4 regions of the Ruegeria sp. CF1 genome follow, and region 1 is predicted to be linked to each of the others. Evidence: riboswitches for the same ligand, from Rfam matches in the RefSeq annotation. Region 1 holds a riboswitch; each other region holds the start of a gene.

Region 1 (5,394 bases):
GGGACCTGCGATCCCGCGTGCAATATGCGGCACCATCAGACCGACAAAACCAATCACACCGGCTACGGAAACAAACACGGCCGTTGCCAAAGCTGCGGTGAAAAACATGCTGAACCGCAGACCCCGAACCGGCACACCCAGAGTAGCGGCAGTCAAATCCCCGGTCAGCAGCGCATCCAACCAGCGGCTGCGATAAAGCGAATAGCTCAGGATCAGCAGCAGACCGATGCACACCAGCGGGAACGTCTCCCAACGGGCCAGGCCCAGCCCCCCCAGCATCCAGAAGATGACAGAATGGGCGGCGCGGCTATCACCGGCGAAGATCAGATAGTTGGTGATGGCCGAAAACAAAAACGACACAGCCAGACCCGCAAGGATCAGCTTCTCCGGTGCGCTGGTGCGAAGCCCATGAACCAGCGCCAGCACGATGCCCGACGCCACAAGACCGCCGCAAAAGGCAGCCAGAGGCAGAGTCCAGAAACCCAGAATATCTCCGGTCACGGTAATTACAAACACCGCCCCCGCTGCCGCGCCCGAGGACAGGCCGAACAGAAATGGATCGGCAAGGTCATTACGTGTGGTCGTTTGCAGCACCACGCCAACGATGCCCAGCCCGGCACCGATCACGGCTGCAAACAACGCGCGGGGCAATCGCAGGTCGAATACGATCCTATGCAGCGGCGACATCTCTCCGTCCTGCAACCCCGTACCGCGCAATATCGCGGTGAAGGTGTCGGACAAAGGAATCGAGGTTGTGCCGTAGATCGTGGAAATCAGCAAAAGGGCGGTCAGAACGACCGCCCCCAGCAACAACGTCAGGCCCAATCGGCCCATATCAGCTCTGACCCGGATGCATCGCGCGCGCCATCTTCGAGATCGCTTCGATATTTGCCGGTCCCGGCGTTAGCTCTTCGTAGCGCAATCCGATCCAGCGTTCGTTCTTGACGGCATCAGTCTGCGACATGACGGGATGTTCCTGCAGGAACTTGAAGGTGTCCTCGGCGCCATTGCCGGTCTGATAATCCAACAAAACCAGTAATTCCGGGTTCGATGCGGCAACGGCTTCCCACGAGGTGCGGCCCCAGCTCGTGTCCATGTCATGAGTGACGTTTTCACCACCGGCGGCTGTGATCATCGCATCGGGAATCGCGAATTTACCGGCGGTAAACGGAGCATCTGCAGGACCATCCAGAAGAAAGACGCGGGGCTTGGGCAGTTCAGCAGTCTTGGCTTCGATCGCTGCCAGCTGCTCTTTCCAGCCCGAGACCAGAGCCTCGGCCTTGTCTTCGACTTGCATCACCTTGCCCAAGCGCAACACATCGCCAAACAGAAGATCCATGCTGGCTTCGGGGCGATCCTTGTCCAGATGGACACAGCTTTCCGTTAGAACCAAGGTCTTGATTCCGAACGGTTCCAATGTATCTGGGGTCACATCACCACCCGGCTTCATGCCATAGTACCAACCTGCAAAGAACAGGTCGGGTTCAACCGCCACCAGGTTTTCGACGGTCGGATATTTCGGCGCAAGCTCGGGGATGTCGCCGCGCAGGGCATCAAAATCAGGGCTGGTCTTGTACCAGCCGGTGATGCCGGTCAGGCCGACGATCTTGTCCTGCAGACCCAATGCAAAGGCCATATCGGTCATGTTCATGTCATGCACAACCAGGCGCTCGGGCGCGGTATCAAAAACCAGCGGTTCGCCGCAGTTGTCTACGGTGACTTCTTGCGCAGCAGCACCGCTTGCCATGGCGGTGGCCAACGCCACGGGCCAGATGTATTTCATCTCAGTGTGTTCCTTCGACTAAGTTGAGACTGTGGTTCTTCGAATATCAAGCGCCGGGATCACGCGGCCTTCGTGGAGAAAGCAGAGGAAATCAACGCCAAAAGTTTCGCGGACTCTTTCGGGTGTCAGCACCTTGTCCACCGACCCAAACTCGATCATGCGGGTCGATTTCATCAGCGCCACGTGTGTGGCGAATTCGGGGATCATGACCAGATCGTGTACGATCATGACCACGGTGATCCCAAGCTCGGCGACCAAAGACAGCATCCGCCCTTTTGCATCAGGATCCAGATGGTTGGTCGGTTCGTCCAGAAACAGCAACGAAGGGTTCTGCGCCAAAGCACGCGCGATATGGGCACGCTGACGTTCGCCTCCGGACAGTTGGGCCATGCGCTTGTCCGCGAGATTGGCGAGACCGGTCAGGTCTAAAATCCGGTCCAGCTCTTGCGCGTGGCCTTCGGCAGAGCGGTCCGCACGGATGGGTATTTGCCCCAGCGCAACATAATCGCGCAACGCCAAGCGTCCATCGGGCAGTTCCTGCTGACCTACCACTGCAATCATGCGCGCACGCTCTTTGGCGGAGAGCTGTTTCAGACTGCGTCCTTTGATCCGAACATCGCCAAGTGCCAGCGGCTCAGCGCCGCACAACAGATTGAGAAGCGTCGTTTTCCCCGCCCCGTTCGGGCCGGCGATGGCTAGAATGGAACCCTCGTCCAACTCGAACGAGACGCCCTGCAACAGGACATCTCCGTTAAGGGCATAATACTCAAGGTTTTCGGCAATCAGAAAGGGTGGCAACGTCATTGCGATGCCCCCTGTTCGATCCGCGGCATGCGCGAGAGGGTTTTATTGAACAACGCCTGCGGGCGATCAGTGGCATTTGTCCAGCCATCCGGGCTTTCACGATACTGCGCTGCAAACTCAGCCAGCGCCTGCACCTCATCCGCGGTCTGAATGCCACCAAAAAGGTATTGCGCCTTTCCTACGGCCTGGAACCCAACCGTTCTGGGACTATCGCAGCCTGCCATGCAAGATGACGCGCGGATCGCAAAGCCGCGAGGTAATTTCCCAGTCAACGCATCGCAAATTTCATCAAGGCGCAGCCCTTCAGTGCAGCTTTCGCAGACTAGAATGAAATGATCAGGCGTATCTGGCATGGTCCACTCCACTTGTTTCCAAGCGCACGCGGAAGCTGCCGACAATGTAAACACGCGATTGACGCGCCATCAAAGCCTCCTTCCAGGACGCCCCGCCCCGGGTTGGTTAAACATCTGATGGCAGGTCTCCTGACTTGCGGGTCCGCGCTCGGCCAACCTTCCCGATCCTGTGGACCAGTGGCTGTTTGGCCTTGCTCACCGCTTACAGTTGCGGGGGCAGTTACGGAATTGGCACCTTTTGGCAAGCCTCACCGTATTCCCTTTTCATCCCGCGGCAACACCACCGGGAACCATCAATCGATTGAGTGCCCGAGAACACCGGACACGTCAATGATAAAGTCGAAGGCACCCAACTCTGGTCGAGGATCGAGCTCCGCCAACCACGTGTCCGAAGCACCAACCGAATAGCTTGGGCTGCGCGCCGAATTTGTCTGGCCACGGCTGTCCATAGTTGGTGTGTTTGGAAATTAGACAATCTGAGGTAAGCTGAACAAATTTAGAGGTTTAGCTTTGTCAGCACCTTACCCCTGTTTGATCATTGCCTGGGTTTATCCAAGGAGACGGTTCTTTGACACATGTTTCGCAAAACGCATTGCCGCCGGATATTGTTGATGATGTCATTGACCACAATCTCGAGGCCGTTGCACGGTGGAAAGGCCATCGCTTAAGGGCTCAGCATGGGCGCAGTCACGGGTGCGTGGCTGCAATATTCACCGTCAGAAACGATCTACCAGAACAGTTCCGTCACGGCCTGTTTGAACAGCCCGCAGCCTATTCAGCCGCACTTCGCTTTTCCAACGGCGCGCATCTGGATGACCGGAAATCGGATGCCCACGGGATGGCGATCAAGCTTTTTGACGTGCCAGGCCCCAAGCTGATCGACGCCGAGGCACTTGCGCATCTGGGGACCACACAACTCAGCGACGAGTTCGATTTCGTATTGGTCGATCAGGATGTGTTTCCCAGCTACGTCCCCGATGAATATGAGCGATTGGGCAGGCTTGTCGCCACATTACAAGCGGTCCAGCACGCGATCAAAGGGCGACGAAAATGGAGCCTTAGGTTGATCACCAAAGGGCTGCGCGCAGGATTTCGCGCCTTCCTCACTCGTGAAGGCAAGCGTCAGTTTCGCGTCGCGAGTGATTTTGCCTCGAACTATATGCACTCGCCTTTTGAGGTCCATTTCTGGTCGACAACACCGTATCGGCTGGGCCCCGATCTAACAGTCCGATACCTGGCCCGCAGCGCTAAACCAAAAATTCCGGCACATCCGGTAGACGACCCAGATGGGATCGGGCAGTGTTTGCGGCAAGACGTGGCCGATGGAGATAATCACTTCGAGCTGTGTGTGATTGAGCCCCCGCGCCCGGCCGACGAATTCGATGTGCTAGACAATCGCATCCGGTGGGCATGCGATCCGCAACCAGATGCACCTCTTGATCCGTACCATCATACCGTCACGCCCGTGGCGGATATCACGATTCCCAAAGGTGCAGAATTTGATCCGCAGAATGGCGACGCGATGAGCTTCTCGCCCTGGCGTGTCACGGCAGATCACGAACCTTTAGGACCGATTAATGCGATCCGGCTCAGAACCTATCTGAGCCTGGCCCGCGCCCGGTTCCCGAATCGATGACCAAACGGAGATGTATTGATGCTGGACGTTGATGATCTGATCAAACTCGGATTCAAGATCTCCCCACCCGTTACGAGTTATTTGGCCGCGATCAGGCTTGCAAACGCCGCGAAGATCCACCGACCGCGGCCCTATACGATGGGCGCAGACTACACGACATGGCCCGGCGTGTTTTCCCATCGCTGGATCGGTCGGCATACAACGCCAGAAGACCTCTCACCCGTCCTGCCGTCGGAAAGCGAAGTTGCTGATCTCTTTCACCGACGGACACAAGTGGATGGCAGCCCGCTTACCTTGATGTGCCCGCAAGGATCGACACTATTGTTTATCTCGGCCGCACAATGGTTTACCGACAGTTTCCTTCGCACCTTTGGGGCGAAAGGACCGGTTGATCAGACGGATTCGAACCACGAAGTCGATCTGTGCCAAATCTACGGGCTGAACGATTTTCAGACCGACATGCTGCGCGAACGCGATCCCGATACCAATGAACTAACCCACCGGCTGGCCTTTCGTCTGGATACACAGGGCGAGATGTGGGCTCCGAAGCTGTTTCAAAAAAACCAATCCGGTGGTGTTAAGCTAGCACCCCCTTTTGATGGCAGTCTCGCCACTGGCGAGAATTGCGGAAAGCCGTTGCACGATCCCTGCAAGCTGTGGAATGCGGTGAAACGGGCGCATCCGGGTCTCAGCGATCACGCAATCGACCAGCTACTGCTCGATTTTCATGCAACCGGGCTCGATAATGGCAATGGTACGATAGGCTATATCACGATCAATACACTGATGTTGCGCGCCCATAACACCTTTGCCGATCT
Region 2 (5,394 bases), on a different contig from region 1:
GATATACTCGTCCACATCCAAACTGAGAATCCAATCCGATGACAGATAGCTTGGGTGATTCCGCGCAAGCGAAAATGCACGAACCTGCGGCGCAGCGCGCGGACCCAGCCTGTTTCGTTGGTGGTGAGCCCAGCCAAGCGCTTGCAACCGTTCGCCCATGGCATCGGTACCATCAGCGCAATCATTGGTATAAATCAGAATGTCATCAAAGCCGATTGCGTGGTTGTAGGCCACCCAATCGATCATGAAAGGCCCTTCGTTTTTCATCGTTGTTACGATGAGAAAGGTCTCATTCGTCATAAGTTGTTCTCTTGCCTGTGCCGGTGTCGGACTCTTGTTGACCTGTTTAGAATAGCCCCAGAATTTTGTCCAACCAGGCCGCCAGACAGCCGCAACGCTTGCCGATTATTTGATCTACCGATTCTGTGGGATCACCTCATAACCCGGTTCTTCTGGCTCGTCGTCCAGCATCTCGGTTGGGAACCCTGGCGCCTGGATCTCCAGTCCGGTCGCGTCCTCTAGCCGCCTGATGATGTTCGGGGACAGTTCACGCTCACCATATCGCGCGATGCCATCTTCGAAAATCTTGATCATCAATGGGTTTATCTCAAGGGGAACTCCGGCACGGTCGGCGACCTCCTGAAACAGACCGATATCTTTTTTCACCAGGTCCATGGTGAAGGAAATATCGCGCGAGCCGTTCAGGATGACCTGACTTTCGGTCTCGTGCACGAAGGATGTGCCTGACGATATCTTGATCGCCTCATAGGTGGTTCCAAGGTCCATGCCGGCGGCCTTGGCTGTCACCAGTGCCTCGGCGCAGGTGATCAGGTTGGCGGTCGCCAGATAATTGGTCAACACCTTCAAAACAGAGGCCGAGCCCAGATCGCCCGTGTGCAAAATGCGCCGCCCCATGGTGGTCAGGAATGGCAGGATACGTTCAAAAGTCTCACGATCACAGCCTGCGAAGATCGAGATATTACCCGTCGCTGCCCGGTGACATCCGCCCGAAACCGGGCAATCCACCGCTGCGCCGCCTCGTTCGATGACCATTGCGCCAAGGCGTTTGACTTCGGCTTCGTCGGTGGTCGACATTTCCATCCAGATTTTGCCAGGGCCGACCTCTGGCAACATTTCCTGCATCACCGCGTCCGAGGCCGCAGGAGAAGGCAAACAGGTTATAACAGCATCGCAATCGCGCATCAGCTGCGCCGGACATTTGGCGGCTTTGGCACCCTTGGCGACGAATTCGGTCACCAGATCCGGGTTCAGGTCATGAACCGTCAGATCGATACCGTTTCGTAGCAGCGATCCAGATAGCTTGCCCCCTACATTCCCCAGCCCGACAAACCCTACTTTCATGCGCGGTATCCTCCTGTTCGCATCTTGCTGCCATGCCAGCACGTCGTTGCAGAAGTATCATGCCGCCCAGCGACCCCGACAGGTCGCTTTTTATCCGCTTTTTCACGGATCGGCGCGACTCGCTTGACAAGCAACCCTGCCCTGCCGCATGTCCCTTTCGTTGGTGTCTGCGAGAGCAGATGAAAAGGGAATGCGTCAGCGGTTTTTGCCGTCAAACGCAGCCGCCCCCGCGACCGTGACCGGAGAGGGTGCCCAAAGCCACTGGCAGTATGGCCGGGAAGGCGGGACATCCGACAGAGGCCTCCTCTGAAATCCGCAAGCCGGGAGACCTGCCAACGCCCGAAGATGAAACCGGACGGGGTGTTCCGGTGTGGGGCTGTGATCGGCCCGCATGAAACCCCGTCCCCCACGAAGAGGATTTGGGGGGATGAGAGACATGACCGAGACCGCACCGGTCGAACTGCTGGTTTGCACTACCTGCCGTCGCGGGCTGCCTGTCGAGGATGACGCCCAGCGCCCCGGCACGTTGCTGCACAAGGCGCTTGAACAGGCGGGCCTGCCCGAAGGCATTACCTTGAAAGCTGTGGAATGCCTGTCGAATTGCGATGAAGGCTGCTCGATCGTGCTACGCGGAGGACCGGATCGCTGGACTTTCGTGTATGAGCATCTGAACGAGATCGACCATGTTGAAACCATCGTCGAAGGCGCAGCCAAATACCTCGCCACCGAGGACGGTTTGGTCAAATGGCGCGAACGTCCCGAACATTTCCGCAAAAACTGTGCGGCCCGCATTCCCCCGATTGGAGCCCTGAAATGAGCAATCTCGAGAAACTCCCCGTCACTGTGATCACCGGCTTTTTGGGCTCGGGCAAAACCACACTGGTGCGCCATCTGATGCAGAACCCGCAGGGCAAGCGTCTGGCGGTGGTCGTCAACGAATTCGGCGATGTCGGCGTCGATGGCGATATCCTGAAGTCCTGCGCCATTCCTGATTGCCCGGCGGAAAACATCATGGAACTGGCCAATGGTTGCATCTGCTGCACCGTGGCCGATGATTTCATCCCGACCATTGAAGCCCTGATGGCACTAGAGCCGCGCCCCGATCACATCCTGATCGAAACCTCCGGTCTTGCCCTGCCAAAACCGCTGCTGAAGGCGTTCGACTGGCCCGATATCCGCTCGAAAATCACCGTCGATGGCGTGATTGCTCTGGCCGATGCCGAGGCCGTGGCCGCTGGTCGGTTCGCTCCGAATGTCGAGGCGGTGGATGCGCAACGCATGGCAGATGACTCGATTGATCATGAAACTCCCTTGTCCGAGGTGTTCGAGGATCAGATTTCCTGCGCCGACATCATTCTGCTGACCAAGCCCGATCTGGCTGGCCCGGAAGGCGTTGCGAAAGCGAAAGAGATCATCGCCGCCGAAGCGCCCCGCCCCATGCCCGTGGTCGAAGTGGCCGAGGGTGCCGTGGACGTCCGCGTCGTGCTGGGTCTAGAAGCCGCGGCCGAGGATGACATGGACGCGCGTCCCAGCCATCACGACGGCCATCACGATCACGAGCATGACGATTTCGAAAGCATCATCGTTGAACTGCCCGAGCAAACCGATCCGATTGATCTGGTCGCCAAGATTGAACGATTGGCCAACGAGTTGAATATCCTGCGCGTCAAAGGCTATGCCGCCGTTCAAGGCAAGCCCATGCGCCTACTGGTTCAGGCCGTCGGTGCGCGCGTGCGTCACCAATATGACCGCCCGTGGGAGCCCGGCGAAGACCGTCGCTCGCGCCTTGTGGTCATTGCCGAGCATGACGATATCAAAGAGGCCGAGATCCGCGATATCCTCGTGGGTGTAACCGAGGCTGCCGAGTAAGACTTATGCACGTCGTCTTCCGCGAAAGCCATGGGCTCGAAGAAACCGAGACCCCGACCGATCTGGGTCAGAGCCCGGCGGACCTGGTGGTGCTGTCCTTTTCCGACAGTGACCTTGGCGCTTTCGCGGCGGGATGGCATCGTGGAGGTGGGCCTGAAGGACGCATGCCAACGATGCGGCTGGCCAATCTGACGGCGCTGAAGCATCCCCTCTCAGTCGACACATATGTCGAGCAGACACTGGAGGGCGCAAAGGGCATCCTGATCCGTCTGATCGGTGGAGTGCCCTATTGGGCGTACGGCTTGCAGCAGGTTCTGGCGCTGGCGCAGGCCAAAGGGATTGCACTGGCCGTACTGCCCGCAGACGGTCGCGAGGATACGCGGCTGGATGATTACTCTACCCTGCCTGTCTCGACCCTGCGGCGGCTGGCGCATCTGTGCGACACCGGCGGTGAGGTCGCGGCGCAGGCCGCTCTGGCGCAGATGGCACTGGCTGCGGGGTTGTATGCAGGTCCGGTCATGGGCGCCAAGACCATCCCCGAATGCGGTGCCTGGTGCCCAGATCACGGCGTGATCCCTGCAGAAAACGCTCTGCCCGGTGATGCGAAACGTATCATCGTAACCTTTTATCGCGCATACCTGACCTCGGCAGATACCGCCCCAATTGCGGCGTTGATCCGCAGCTTGCGGGCGCGGGGTTTTGAGGCCGTCGGCCTGTTTGCCCCGTCGCTCAAAGCACCAAATGCCGCCGATTGGCTGCGCGAGACTATTGTGGCGCTGAAGCCTTCGGCGATCGTCAACGCCACCTCATTCTCAGGCAAGGGCGCATCAGGCACCTCACCTCTGGATGTGGCAGAGGTGCCGGTCTTTCAGGTCGCGCTGGCCACCTCACGCCGCAAAGCGTGGGCTGACGCAGTGCGTGGCCTTTCACCTGCCGACCTCGCGATGCATGTGGTCCTTCCGGAAGTGGACGGGCGGATCAACGCGGGCATCGTATCCTTCAAAGAGCCGGGCAAACGCGATCCGCATCTCGAATATTCTCGTTTCGCTCATCGGGCTGAACCCGAACGGATCGAAGCCATCATCAACCGCATCTCCGGCTGGCTGAACCTTCACGACAAACCCAAAGCGGAGCAGGTTCCGGCGCTGGTACTATCGACCTATCCCGGCAAAGACTGGCAGATGGCACATGCAGTGGGTCTGGATGCGCTGGCCTCGGCTGAGGCAATGTTGCTCGATCTGCAAGGCGAAGGGTATGACACCGCGCCTGCCGAGCCAATTGCTGAAACTCTTCTTGATGCACGGATTTCATGGCCGCTAGAGGATTATCAGGCGGCGCTGGCGGCGCTGCCGGAAACACTCCGCGCCGATCTCAATAAGGTTTGGGGCACTCCCGAAGACGACCCTGCTTTCACAAACGGCGCGTTCCATTTCACGGCACTGCGTCGTGGAAAAGCGCTGATCGCGCTGCAGCCCGAGCGCGGTACACCCGAACTGCGCGATGACGACTATCACGATCTGTCGCGCACACCGCGCCACGCCTACGTCGCCTTTTACTTGTGGCTGCGCAAAGGATTGGTCGCGGATACGCTGATCCATATCGGTGCGCATGGCACGCTGGAATGGTTGCCGGGAAAATCAGTCGCCTTGTGCAACGAATGTTGGCCCGAGGCGTTAATCGGCGATCTGCCGGTGATCTACCCCTTCATTGTCAACGACCCCGGCGAGGCCGCGCAGGCCAAGCGTCGGATCGGGGCGGTCACGTTGGGCCATATCCCACCCCCGATGAAGGAAAGCGGCACACCAGATCGCATGGTGCGGCTGGAATCGCTTTTGGACGAGTTCTCGAACGCGGACGGGCTAGACCCCAAACGCCGCGATCGCCTGCAGGAAGATATCCGGGACGAGGCGCAGGCGATCGGGCTGGAAAGCGATCTTGGCCTCGATCAGGCCACCTGTACCGCCGAGGCGATCACGCGCATTGACCGATTTGTCTGCGACATCAAGGAAAGCCAGTTCGGTGATGGGCTGCATATCTTTGGGCGCGTTCCCGATGAGACGGGCAATTTCGACGCTGCCCCCTCAGCCCAAGCTGAACGCTCTGCCCTGATTGACGCTTTAGCGGGCAAACGGATCGAGGCCGGGCCGTCCGGTTCCCCCTATC
Region 3 (5,394 bases), on a different contig from region 1:
CAATGTTACTTTCCTTATCGGACCTCGGATGGTCCTCTCATTTCGCGGCTCAGCATGCGGCTGATCCGTCACTTCTACCGTATCGCATCTCGGCCGTACACCGGGATCGACTGATCGGGCTGAGCCCTGAAGGTGAATCGCCTTTGTTATCTCTGGATCAATCAACCGGCGCATATGCCGTTGGGGATTGGGTTCTGGCGGATGAAAACAAACGCATACGCCGAGTGCTGGACCGGCGCAGCCTGCTGCAGCGCCGGGCCGCAGGTACAGGGGCAGCGGCGCAGCTGATTGCTGCAAATGTTGATGTGCTGTTCATCGTTAGTTCCTGCAACGCCGATTTCAATATGCCACGATTGGAGCGGTATCTTGCGCTGGCACATCAGGCAGGCTGCTATCCGGTGGTCGTTCTGACCAAATCGGACATGTGCGATGATCCGAGCCTTTATGTAGATCAAGCCCAATCGCTCGCCCCGTTTCTGACGGTACTTGCGGTCAACGCGCTGGATCACGGCGATCTCGAACAAGTTCTGTCGTGGTGTCCGAAAGGACAAACCAGCGCCTTGCTTGGATCATCCGGCGTTGGGAAAACGACGCTCGCCAACGGGATGACGGGGCAGGATCAGGCCACCGCAGGTATTCGCGAAGACGATGCGCGCGGCAGGCACACAACAACCTCACGCGCCTTGCATCGCATGCGCAATGGCGGCTGGCTGATCGATACGCCCGGCATGCGCGCGTTACGTCTGCTAGATGCGCAAGAGGGGTTGGATGAGGTGTTCTCGGACATCTCAGACCTCAGCCTGAATTGCCGCTTCTCGGATTGTCAGCACGAGACCGAGCCCGGATGTGCGGTGCAGGCGGCAATCGACGCTGGTACGCTTGATCCCGCGCGGCTGGACCGCTGGCGCAAGCTGCGGCGCGAAGACCAACACAATTCCGCTTCGGTGGCGCAGGCCCGCGCCCGCGACAAGGCGTTCGGCAAGATGGTGCGCAGCGTGATGCACGAGAAAAAATCCCGTAAAGGGCTATAACGAAGCTGGGCACCGACCTACCGGTGCCCAGCGCTATCAGGCGATCAGTCTAGGCCAGACTGCCGCATTCCGTCTTGCGAATGCACCGATATGGCCGATCTTGGACACTCCTAATTCGCTTGGTGCAAGCAGATGGCGCCCGGCTTTGGGTCCATAGAGATCGGCAAGACGCCAGACAGCATCCGGCGGCACCATTTCATCATCTGCGAAGGTAAACAGATCGACACGTTTGCCCAAGTCTTTCCAGCGGGCGGCGGGCAGTGTCGTGCCGATCTCTGGCACATAGCTTTTGGGGGCGGTGCACCATTTGCGCCATTGCCAATAGACTTGGGCAGGCAGGTCCGATCCAAACCCGACCAACCGTCCGGGCAGGTAGCCAAGCGCCTTGACCACCAGCGGCGCGTGACCATACCAGAACAACGCCGCCAAAGCGCGATAAGGCCAAGGGTGATCCGCCAGCGTTACCAGACCCGAACAGACACAGATCATCCTGTCGATCTGATCGATATCGGGTTGGATCGGGCCAAACATTCCGCCCAAGGAATGACCGATGCTCCATAGCTTGGCCTGTGGAAACCGTCGGCGCATCTCGGCCCGGGCGGCTGGAATGTCGATCAACGCCCAATCGGCCATGGTGACATTTGACCGCTTTTGCGAACCCACCAAAGAGTGACCAAAATCCCGGTAGTCATAGGTCAGGCAGGCCATGCCCTGTTCTTCGGCGAGCCATCGGGCGAAGTGCTGATAGTAATCCCTCGGCACCCCAGTCGCACCGTTTATGACGACCACCTTTTCGGGGTCGGCAACCGGACGGTAAAGCCGCGCCGACAACATTGCCGGGTCGGACGGGATCTGAAAATCCTCGGTCACAACCGCCTGCTGCGTGTCCAACATGGTGCCCTCCAATACCGACTGAACTGATCAGTTCACCCGAAGCGCCTCAAGTCAAGGTTGACGTGGCTGGACCGTACGTCACTTGCCTGACGCAATCTTCTTGACTCGGGCACGGCGCAGCCGATAGCCATGTCGCGATGGTTCTCGCGCCCAATCGGGCCGGGATGAAAAGGGAACACGGTGCGGTTCTGCACGGAGAAAACCGGAAAGAACCTAGTCCGAGACTGCCCCCGCAACTGTAAGCGGAGAGCAATGCCGAGATACCACTGGCCTTGAAGGCTGGGAAGGTCGGCAAAGCGATGACCCGCAAGTCAGGAGACCTGCCATCAGATGTAGAACCGAAACTCGGGCGGGGTGTCCGGGACGGGTTTGATCGTGCTCTGCACCGACCAACCTGTGCCACGCCCTCGCCCTGCGCGCGGAGGGCGCATTGATGATCTGGAAGACTAAAACGCACGAATTCGCGGCGACCGTGTGCCAACGTACTGGGGCAACCTGCCCCGCACTGGCGCAAATGGCGCGGGCTCTGACGCAGGCCATGTCCACCACAAAACCGGTCACAAAATCTGGGTTTGAGATTGAAGGCAGTATTGACCTGTCGCACTGCCCAGAGGGATGTACCGCCCGCTTTCGCGCCCAATGCGACCAGATACGTGTATTCTGCGGAACCGATCCTGAAATCGATACCGGCCGGCTGGATGACTACGCAGACATGATGTTCGGAACCGAGTACCGCAGCCTACCCGCAGACCTGCTAAGGAATCCTCCTTGCGCCATGCTTGAGGCTTCGCTTCTGGTGCAGCACAACGGTGGCGAAATCTCGCCACATGTTGGTGTCTAAGCCGTCAAACGGCTTGAACACGGGCCGGTTCAACGGCCCAAAGCATCTGGGCATTTGTCTCGACTGCGCAAGGACGCACCGTACGCAATCGCTTCAATGCCGCCTCAGGCCGTTCACCGCATTCAACCATCAGACGCAGAACCACCATCCCGGATCGGCCACAGCCACCACGGCAATGCACTAGCACACGGCCACCACCTGACAACGCCTGACGGGCAGTCGCGCCAACGCGGGGCCAGCGGTCCAAAATCTCTTTGGGTGGCGTGCCAAAATCTTCGATCGGCAAATGCACCCATCTGCTGGCACGCCCCTGAATATCAGCGCCAAAATTCCGCGCACCATCCTGAATCATCTCGACCTCAGTCGTCATCGAGATCACAAGTCCCGGCTTCCAGTCTGCGATAAGATCGAGGTCTTCGGTATAAGTGCCTCCGCGCCCGGGCATCGATGACAAGGCCAAGGTGCCTCCGCCAACCTGCAACGCATAAACCACCAGTTGCGACATAATCTCCCCCCAAACAAACTTCACCCAACAACATACTGGTCCAGTAAATAGAATAGAGTGGATTTTAGCCGCATACCCACGCATTCCAAAATGAAAATCGTCCCGGCCGGCTGTGGACGCGGGCGGCGGGGGCCTCTACGCTGCGGCGTAACGCGAATCCGACAGAGCAGACATGACCGAGACGCCCAGCCCCGCCTACCAGGTTCTTGCCCGCAAATACCGCCCCGAAACCTTTGCCGATCTAGTCGGTCAGGATGCCATGGTGCGCACTCTGAAAAACGCCTTCGAGGCGGACCGGATCGCGCAGGCCTTCATCATGACCGGCATCCGCGGTACCGGCAAGACGACGACCGCTCGGATCATAGCCAAGGGTATGAACTGCATCGGTCCCGATGGCAGCGGCGGCCCTACCACCGAACCCTGCGGTCAATGTGAACACTGCGTAGCCATCATGGAGGGCCGCCATGTCGATGTGATGGAGATGGACGCCGCCAGCCGCACCGGTGTCAATGACATCCGCGAGATCATCGACAGCGTCCGCTATCGCGCTGCGTCCGCGCGCTACAAGATCTATATCATCGACGAGGTTCACATGCTGTCGACCAGCGCTTTCAACGCGCTGCTCAAGACGCTGGAAGAACCCCCCGAACACGTGAAGTTCATCTTTGCCACCACCGAGATTCGCAAGGTCCCGGTGACCGTCCTGTCCCGTTGCCAGCGCTTTGATCTGCGCCGGATCGAGCCGGAGGATATGATCGGACTGCTGCGCAAAATTGCAGGTGCCGAGGGGGCACAGATTGCCGAGGATGCGTTGTCGTTGATCACCCGGGCCGCCGAGGGATCGGCGCGGGATGCGACCTCACTGCTGGATCAAGCGATCTCGCACGGGGCCGGTGAAACCAGCGCGGATCAGGTGCGCGCGATGCTGGGGCTGGCCGATCGGGGCCGGGTGCTGGATCTGATGGATATGATCCTGCGCGGCGATGCTGCAGGCGCGTTGACCGAGCTGAGCGGGCAATATGCCGAAGGGGCTGATCCACTCGCCGTCTTACGCGATCTGGCTGAAATCACGCATTGGGTTTCGGTGGTCAAGATCACCCCGGATGCCGCCGAAGATCCCACCGTTTCCCCCGACGAACGCGCCCGAGGTCAACAAATGGCCGAGGCTCTGCCCATGCGAGTCCTTACACGCATGTGGCAAATGCTGCTGAAAGCGCTCGAGGAAGTTTCCGCCGCACCCAACGCAATGATGGCTGCGGAAATGGCCGTGATCCGCCTGACCCATGTGGCCGACTTGCCTAGCCCGGAGGAGCTGATCAAGCGTCTGCAAGATACGCCTCCGCCGCCCAATGGTGGCCCCGGCAAGGGAATCGGTGCGCCCGGACATGCTCCTTCCGCGCCACAGGCTGTGGCCCGACCGGCCTATGCCGCATCGGGGATTGGCGGCAGCGCGGGCGGGCCAACGGCCGCGCTGGCCCAGGATGTGCAGGCAGCGCTGGCACGTTATCCTACATTTGAACATGTGGTTGAACTGATCCGAGCCAACCGGGACGTGAAGCTGCTAGTCGAGGTCGAAAACGGCGTGCGTCTGGTTTCCTATCAACCGGGCAGGATCGAGTTCGCACCGACCGACAACGCCCCGACCGACCTGTCGCAACGATTGGGCGCGTCGCTGCAGCGTTGGACAGGCAACCGCTGGGCTGTTTCTATTGTCTCTGAGGGCGACGCCCCGACGATTGCCGAGGTTCGGGATGCCGCTGAGCTGGCCCTGAAGGCCGAGGCGGAACAGCACCCTCTGGTGCAAGCAGTGCTGACCCATTTCCCCAAAGCGCGGATTAAGAGCATCGAAAGCGCCGAACAACGCGCCGCTCAGGTCGAAATCGAGGCCCTGCCCGAGGTTGAAGACGAATGGGACCCGTTCGAAGAAGACTGACCTTCGTGCATAGCGCCCCTCACCCAAATGCTCCCGCACCCGCCGCGGGCCATCGGCTGACGCCGATACCCCTGAGCGGCTTTGGACCCGGCAGCGCGCCTTACTCGCCGCCGGGCCCAACGGGAGGAAAGGTCTTGCCAAAGACCTTGACGACAGGCGGGAGTATCCTGACCTCTTGTGCCGCGCGGTT
Region 4 (5,394 bases), on a different contig from region 1:
GAGCGCACCGCCCATGCCGGTTTCGAAAATGTGCCAGCCAAAACCTGCTGCCCAAAACCCTCCGCTAAGAGTGGTGAACCGCCGCTGACGTGCAATATGCGCCGCCTGGTCCTGGGCGGCATTTCCGTCATCCCATGGTTTGGCGGTCATACCAGTACTCGCAACCAGCAGCATGACATCTTCGTCAGATAACTTGGAAGCACTTTCAAGAAGCGTCATCCGACCGTTGATCACATCAAATGCGAGATGCTCTTCACCACCTGCTTTCGGGCCGACGACACGGTTCAGGATCGCCACCTCTTCGGCGCAATCAAGGCCAGAGACCTGAAAGCTTCTACCACCTTCAGGAATTGGACCGGCGGGGGCGATGTCGCCACACCCGCCACTACCGCATGCGTGGTGACCATGTTTGTTTTCGTGGCCATGGTCGTGGCTATGGGTATCGGATGACATGATTGGACCTCAAGAATCTCTATGGTCCTTTGTAAATAGTTCCTACAGTAACTAGAGCTTCAATACCTTTTATATTTTTTTCATCCGGGTTCTTTGCCTGCGATATTGTTAGTTCATTTCGTCTTGCGGGCCGGCCGTGTGGATGCAATCTAATTGCAGATGACGCAAAAAATTTGGAACAGATCAATGCAGAAACGGATCGCAATTACCATCACGTTAGTCTCGATTACGGCTGGTTGCTCAGCCCAGTTCACCGGAGCCAAAAGCAAGGCACTTGAACCAGGCAACGTGCCAGATTCGGTCGTAGCGCTGGCAGGGCCGGCGCAGGATTTGACCACGGCACGCCTTTTGCCAGAAGATAATTGCTTTTGGTATGAGCACAGCGGACCCGTCGAGACGACATTGGTACCATTGCGCGCGACGAATGGCGCTCCGATCTGCATTGCGCGCGACGCCTGATCGAAATGAGGGCAGCGACGTCCTTGTACGCTGCCCAATATTCATGAGCGGGCTGTGACGCTATCTTCGGCAGAGTATAGGAAAGCGGTCGAGCCGGTTTTCACGTTTGGGTAGAGGTCATTGATATGAGCCATGATCATTCGCACACATCCAGAACTTGCGCGACCGCCGATGCTTCTTGGCTCAGGCGTGCCGTGAATTCTGAGATATGTGTCTCGGTCTCCAACGTATAGATAAAGGGCACGAGAGCCGAGAGCATTATTCGGCCCGGGCTCCATGCCATTCCGGAATTCCGCGTATTCGGGGTTGCGCTCGATCATTGAAGCGGTTGGTGTCCAGTGTGGCCATTCGACCTTTCGGCGGATAACATAGGTGCCGGGCTCGTAAAGGTTCCCGCGCGCGATCGCTACGCCATAGCGCATTGCGGTCCCGCCTTCTTCGATATGATAGAGATAGCGCGCGACGGCATCCACATGGATGTCACCTGGAACCAAACCATCATTTGCCGCGACGCGTCTTGGTAAAAAACGGTCATGAACACCCCACGGATTTGAGGTCATTGGATCGTAACCAATTGGCGTGACCTGACTGTCCCAATAGGTCTTCTGCGATGCGGTTGGCCAGGTTTTGGCGATCAATGGACTGGCCGCAGACGCCGAGAACAGCGCTGTGGTGGATTGAATGAAATGGCGCCTTGTAAGCATAGGTCTCGTCCTGGTTCACAAGTTTAACGTATTTGGATCGCACTATCGCGAATTAATCCGAATCTTAAAGCCTCTAGCAGCTAGAGCTTCAAGAGGTTTCAGGTAACGCTTGGTTTACCCTGTCGATCAAGTGACCGGTTGCGTGAATCCTGCTTCGGTCGAGTTTACATTGGAATAGGTCGCAAAGACAATTGACACAGGCGAAGCCGCCATTGTAGCGGTGAATTGTTTTCGGTTCCTGATGGCGGAAGCCAAAAGGATTAAAAGGGAATACGGTTCGGTGTTTTCAATGGCGCCAATTCCGTAACTGCCCCCGCAACTGTGAGCGGAGAGCGATGCCAAGACACCACTGGTTCGTAATGGAACCGGGAAGGTTGGCGGAGCGAGCACCCGCGAGTCAGGAGACCTGCCGTAAAGCGCCGGGCTATGCCCAGACTGAACCTGTCGGCCTTACGGTCGATTCAACCTGACAAGCCGCCGGGTGAGGCGGTAGGGAGAAAGAACATGCATATCGAACCGGGCATCGTGAATGGTGCCAAAATCGCGCTTTCCTATGTTACCGCCGCAGGTGCGGCTACTTACGCAGCGAAAGAAACGTTTTCCACATTGCGTGCGAATGGACCTGCATCTTTTGTTATGCGCTCGGTGCTCGCCACCGTTGGGGTTTTCCTTTTCTTCGAAGTCCTGCCGCATTTCCCGGTTGGTGTCTCTGAAGTCCACTTCATCCTGGGGTCGACGCTGTTTCTGCTTCTCGGTGCTGCACCCGCGGCTTTTGGATTGGCAGCTGGTCTCCTGATTCAGGGTGTGTTTTTTGCCCCGTTCGATCTTCCGCAGTACTTCATCAACCTGACCACTCTGCTGGTGCCGCTATTTGCGCTACAGGCACTGGCCAGCCGCATCATCGCACCCGGCACAGCATATGTTGACCTCAAATATGGCCAAGCTCTTGCCCTAAGTGCGACGTATCAGGGAGGAGTAGTCGCATGGGTTGGGTTCTGGGCCTTCTACGGCCAGGGTTTCGGCGCAGAAACCATGGCGTCGGTTCTGTCCTTTGGCGGCGCTTATATGCTGGTAATCGTCATTGAGCCGATTGCTGATCTGGCAGTGCTTGCGGCAGCCAAGGCAATGCGCGGTTTGAACAGTACAGGTCTGGTGACTCCGCGTTTGTACAACGCTGCGAAAGCTTGACCAAAGTTTGAAGCAGTGTCCTAAACTTGGGTTGCCGCGAAACAACCAGTAGTCGCAGGACCAAAATTTTATTGTGGCGCGTCTCTAGGGCGCGCCACATTGTCTTTAGCCGCTAGAAACCTGTACCCAACGATCAGGGTGATTTGGGTCCTGTATTCGTAGGAAAAGATACCTCGTTTCCTTCCAAGATTTGATCCTGTTGGTGACATTGTCCAGAATCAAATCGCCTTCACTCGAGCGATAAACTAAAACTGCATGGCCACTGCGATTGGTGTCCAAGACAGTTGCAATAAGTAGCTTCGTAGGATCCAGGCCGTTCTGCATTAGTTCAAACTTCTTTTGCAAAGCGATGTCTCTAGAACCACGCTCAGGTTACAAACCGTCGGCCTGACTAGCGGTTTCGCAACCGAGCGAAGGCATGCGTGAGGGTGTGATCGGGCCGACGAAATTGAAATTCGCGAACCATATTGTTCTTGTGGCTGAGCTCTCTTGGCTCGATGGTCTCAATTTCCACCCACAATGCCCCAAGTTTTTTTGTGAGTAGTTTTGCAAAAGGGCGCATATATCTTGCCAGAATGACATTTTCGCAGGAATGGTTCCCGATGACCAAGATCACTCCAGAATTGCTTGAACAAATCCGTGCCCGATTTGCGCAGGTTGACCACTGCCCGCAGCAGGGACCGCGTATTTTCTTTGAAAACGCGGGTGGGGCGCTGACGCTGAATTCGGTTGTGGGCACCTCGCAGGCTTATGCTGCGATCCCTGACAATCAGGGCCGCGACAACCCGGGAAGTCACGAACTGGTGCGGGTAATCAACAAGGCCAAAGAAGATATGGCCGTGTTCATGAACGCCCCCGGTGGCCAGTTCTTTGTCGGCGAAAGCGGGACCGAGCTGCTGTTTCGATTGATCATGAACGCCTGTCTGGGCACCGCCACCGGTCGGGTACTTGGCACAACGCTGGAACATCCCGCGACCCGAAGCGCTTGCGCGCGTTGGGCCGGGGTGGCCGGGCAAGATCATGTTCTGGTGGTCCATGACGACGCCACAGGCACCGTCACAGCAGATGCTTATGCGGCGCAGGTAACGCCGGACACAAAGGTTGCGACTATCGTGCACACCTCGCCGGTGACCGGTATGGGCGTGGATGTAGCGGCTGTGGCTGCCGAGATCCGCGCCGTTGCGCCCAATTGCTTCATCATAATCGACGGTATCCAGCACGCCGCGCATGGCCGGATCGACCTAACCGCCTATGATGTCGATGGCTATGTGATCTCGCCTTACAAGGTGTTCTCGCGCCATGGTTACGGGGTGGCCTGGATTTCTGACCGGCTGACCAAGCTGCCACATAACAGCTTGATCGACGGCCCCGCCGACAATTGGGAAATGGGGACGCGTGATACCGGCTCTTACGCTACAATGTCTGACGTAATCAGCTATTTCGAATGGCTGGGCGCACAGGTCAGCGACGCCACCGACCGGCGCGCAAAATTCGTCGCTGCCGGAGAGGCGATCCATGAGCAGGAAAAAGCGCTGACTGATGCGATGATCCGCGGAACCGGCAACCTGCCTGGGCTGGCCGAGATGGAGAAGGTGACCATTCTGGGCGGTGTCGATAACCCTGCACGCGAGGGGCTGGTGTCACTGCAGGTCGAGGGCGTGCCGTCGGTCGATGTGGTCAAGCAACTGAACGAACAAGGCATCCGTACGCATTTGCGCAAGGCCGATCACTACTCGGGCAACATCTTGACACCGCTTGGCATGGACAGCTGCGTGCGTGTTTCGATGTGCCACTACAACAGCGTCGCCGAAGTGGCCCAGTTTCTGGGTGCAATGAAAACCATCGCCGCCTGAGGCATTTGAGAGGGGAAGCACATGAAAACGCATGCACAAGCGGTTGTAATCGGCGGTGGCCTAGCCGGCTGTTCAATTCTGTATCATCTCGCCAAGTTGGGTTGGACCGATGTGGTCCTGCTAGAGCGGGACGAACTGACCAGCGGCTCGACCTGGCACGCGGCGGCCAACATTCATGGGCTGCATGACAACAACAATATCACCCGCATCCAGCACTATACGATGAATCTATATAAAGAGCTGGAACAGGAAACCGGTCAGAGCTGCGGCGTGTTCCAGCCCGGCTCGCTCTATTTAGCGCAAACCGAAGAACGCGAGCATCAGCTGCGCCTGCAGGAAGCCAAGGCTAAATTTTATGGTTTGAACTTCCACGAGGTCAGTCGCGAGCAGGCCAAGGAACTGCACCCGCTGGCGCAGTTCGACGATATCCGCTGCATCATGTATGAACCCGATGGCGGCAATGTGGATCCCTCGGGCGTGCCCCACGCCTATGCTGCCGGTGCCCGCGCCATGGGAGCAACCATAGAACGGTTCTGTCCGGTGCTAGGTACGGATCAGCAACCCGACGGGTCTTGGATCGTGCGTACCGCAAAGGGCGATATTCACACGCAATGGATGGTGAATGCCGCTGGTCTTTGGGGCCGCGAAGTTGCGGCGCTGGCGGGGCTGACTCTGCCGTTGCAACCGACCGAGCACCAGTACTTCGTGACTGAATCCATCGAAGAAGTTGCCAATCT

The links. A riboswitch is a leader RNA that binds a small molecule or an ion and turns the genes downstream of it on or off. The one in region 1 is predicted to bind cobalamin.
Region 2: linked by a shared signal. The riboswitch ahead of ACRZ96_RS07625 (DUF1636 family protein) and the one ahead of ACRZ96_RS17760 (DUF1636 domain-containing protein) in region 1 are both predicted to bind cobalamin.
Region 3: linked by a shared signal. The riboswitch ahead of ACRZ96_RS15030 (hypothetical protein) and the one ahead of ACRZ96_RS17760 (DUF1636 domain-containing protein) in region 1 are both predicted to bind cobalamin.
Region 4: linked by a shared signal. The riboswitch ahead of ACRZ96_RS07945 (energy-coupling factor ABC transporter permease) and the one ahead of ACRZ96_RS17760 (DUF1636 domain-containing protein) in region 1 are both predicted to bind cobalamin.

Annotation. Positions count from the first base shown of each region.
Region 1 covers NZ_JBQFRN010000012.1:40,515-45,908, reverse strand. Annotated here, with positions in the region: gene ACRZ96_RS17775 (iron ABC transporter permease) at 1-834, opposite strand, end outside; gene ACRZ96_RS17770 (ABC transporter substrate-binding protein) at 836-1,783, opposite strand; gene ACRZ96_RS17765 (ABC transporter ATP-binding protein) at 1,802-2,587, opposite strand; gene ACRZ96_RS17760 (DUF1636 domain-containing protein) at 2,584-2,940, opposite strand; cobalamin riboswitch at 3,043-3,250, opposite strand; gene ACRZ96_RS17755 (hypothetical protein) at 3,234-3,389, opposite strand; gene ACRZ96_RS17750 (catalase family protein) at 3,509-4,576, shown strand; gene ACRZ96_RS17745 (peroxidase family protein) at 4,595-5,394, shown strand, end outside.
Region 2 covers NZ_JBQFRN010000002.1:508,908-514,301, reverse strand. Annotated here, with positions in the region: gene ACRZ96_RS07635 (glycosyltransferase family 2 protein) at 1-300, opposite strand, end outside; gene ACRZ96_RS07630 (NAD(P)-dependent oxidoreductase) at 415-1,362, opposite strand; cobalamin riboswitch at 1,507-1,713, shown strand; gene ACRZ96_RS07625 (DUF1636 family protein) at 1,799-2,179, shown strand; gene cobW (cobalamin biosynthesis protein CobW) at 2,176-3,231, shown strand; gene cobN (cobaltochelatase subunit CobN) at 3,237-5,394, shown strand, end outside.
Region 3 covers NZ_JBQFRN010000008.1:136,727-142,120, reverse strand. Annotated here, with positions in the region: gene rsgA (ribosome small subunit-dependent GTPase A) at 3-1,031, shown strand; gene ACRZ96_RS15035 (alpha/beta hydrolase family protein) at 1,068-1,925, opposite strand; cobalamin riboswitch at 2,048-2,267, shown strand; gene ACRZ96_RS15030 (hypothetical protein) at 2,359-2,766, shown strand; gene ACRZ96_RS15025 (phosphatase domain-containing protein) at 2,771-3,271, opposite strand; gene ACRZ96_RS15020 (DNA polymerase III subunit gamma/tau) at 3,444-5,204, shown strand.
Region 4 covers NZ_JBQFRN010000003.1:38,075-43,468, reverse strand. Annotated here, with positions in the region: gene ACRZ96_RS07960 (heavy metal translocating P-type ATPase) at 1-453, opposite strand, end outside; gene ACRZ96_RS07955 (hypothetical protein) at 613-912, shown strand; gene ACRZ96_RS07950 (L,D-transpeptidase) at 954-1,616, opposite strand; cobalamin riboswitch at 1,832-2,044, shown strand; gene ACRZ96_RS07945 (energy-coupling factor ABC transporter permease) at 2,121-2,804, shown strand; gene ACRZ96_RS07940 (transglutaminase-like cysteine peptidase) at 2,910-3,149, opposite strand; gene ACRZ96_RS07935 (aminotransferase class V-fold PLP-dependent enzyme) at 3,407-4,657, shown strand; gene ACRZ96_RS07930 (GcvT family protein) at 4,679-5,394, shown strand, end outside.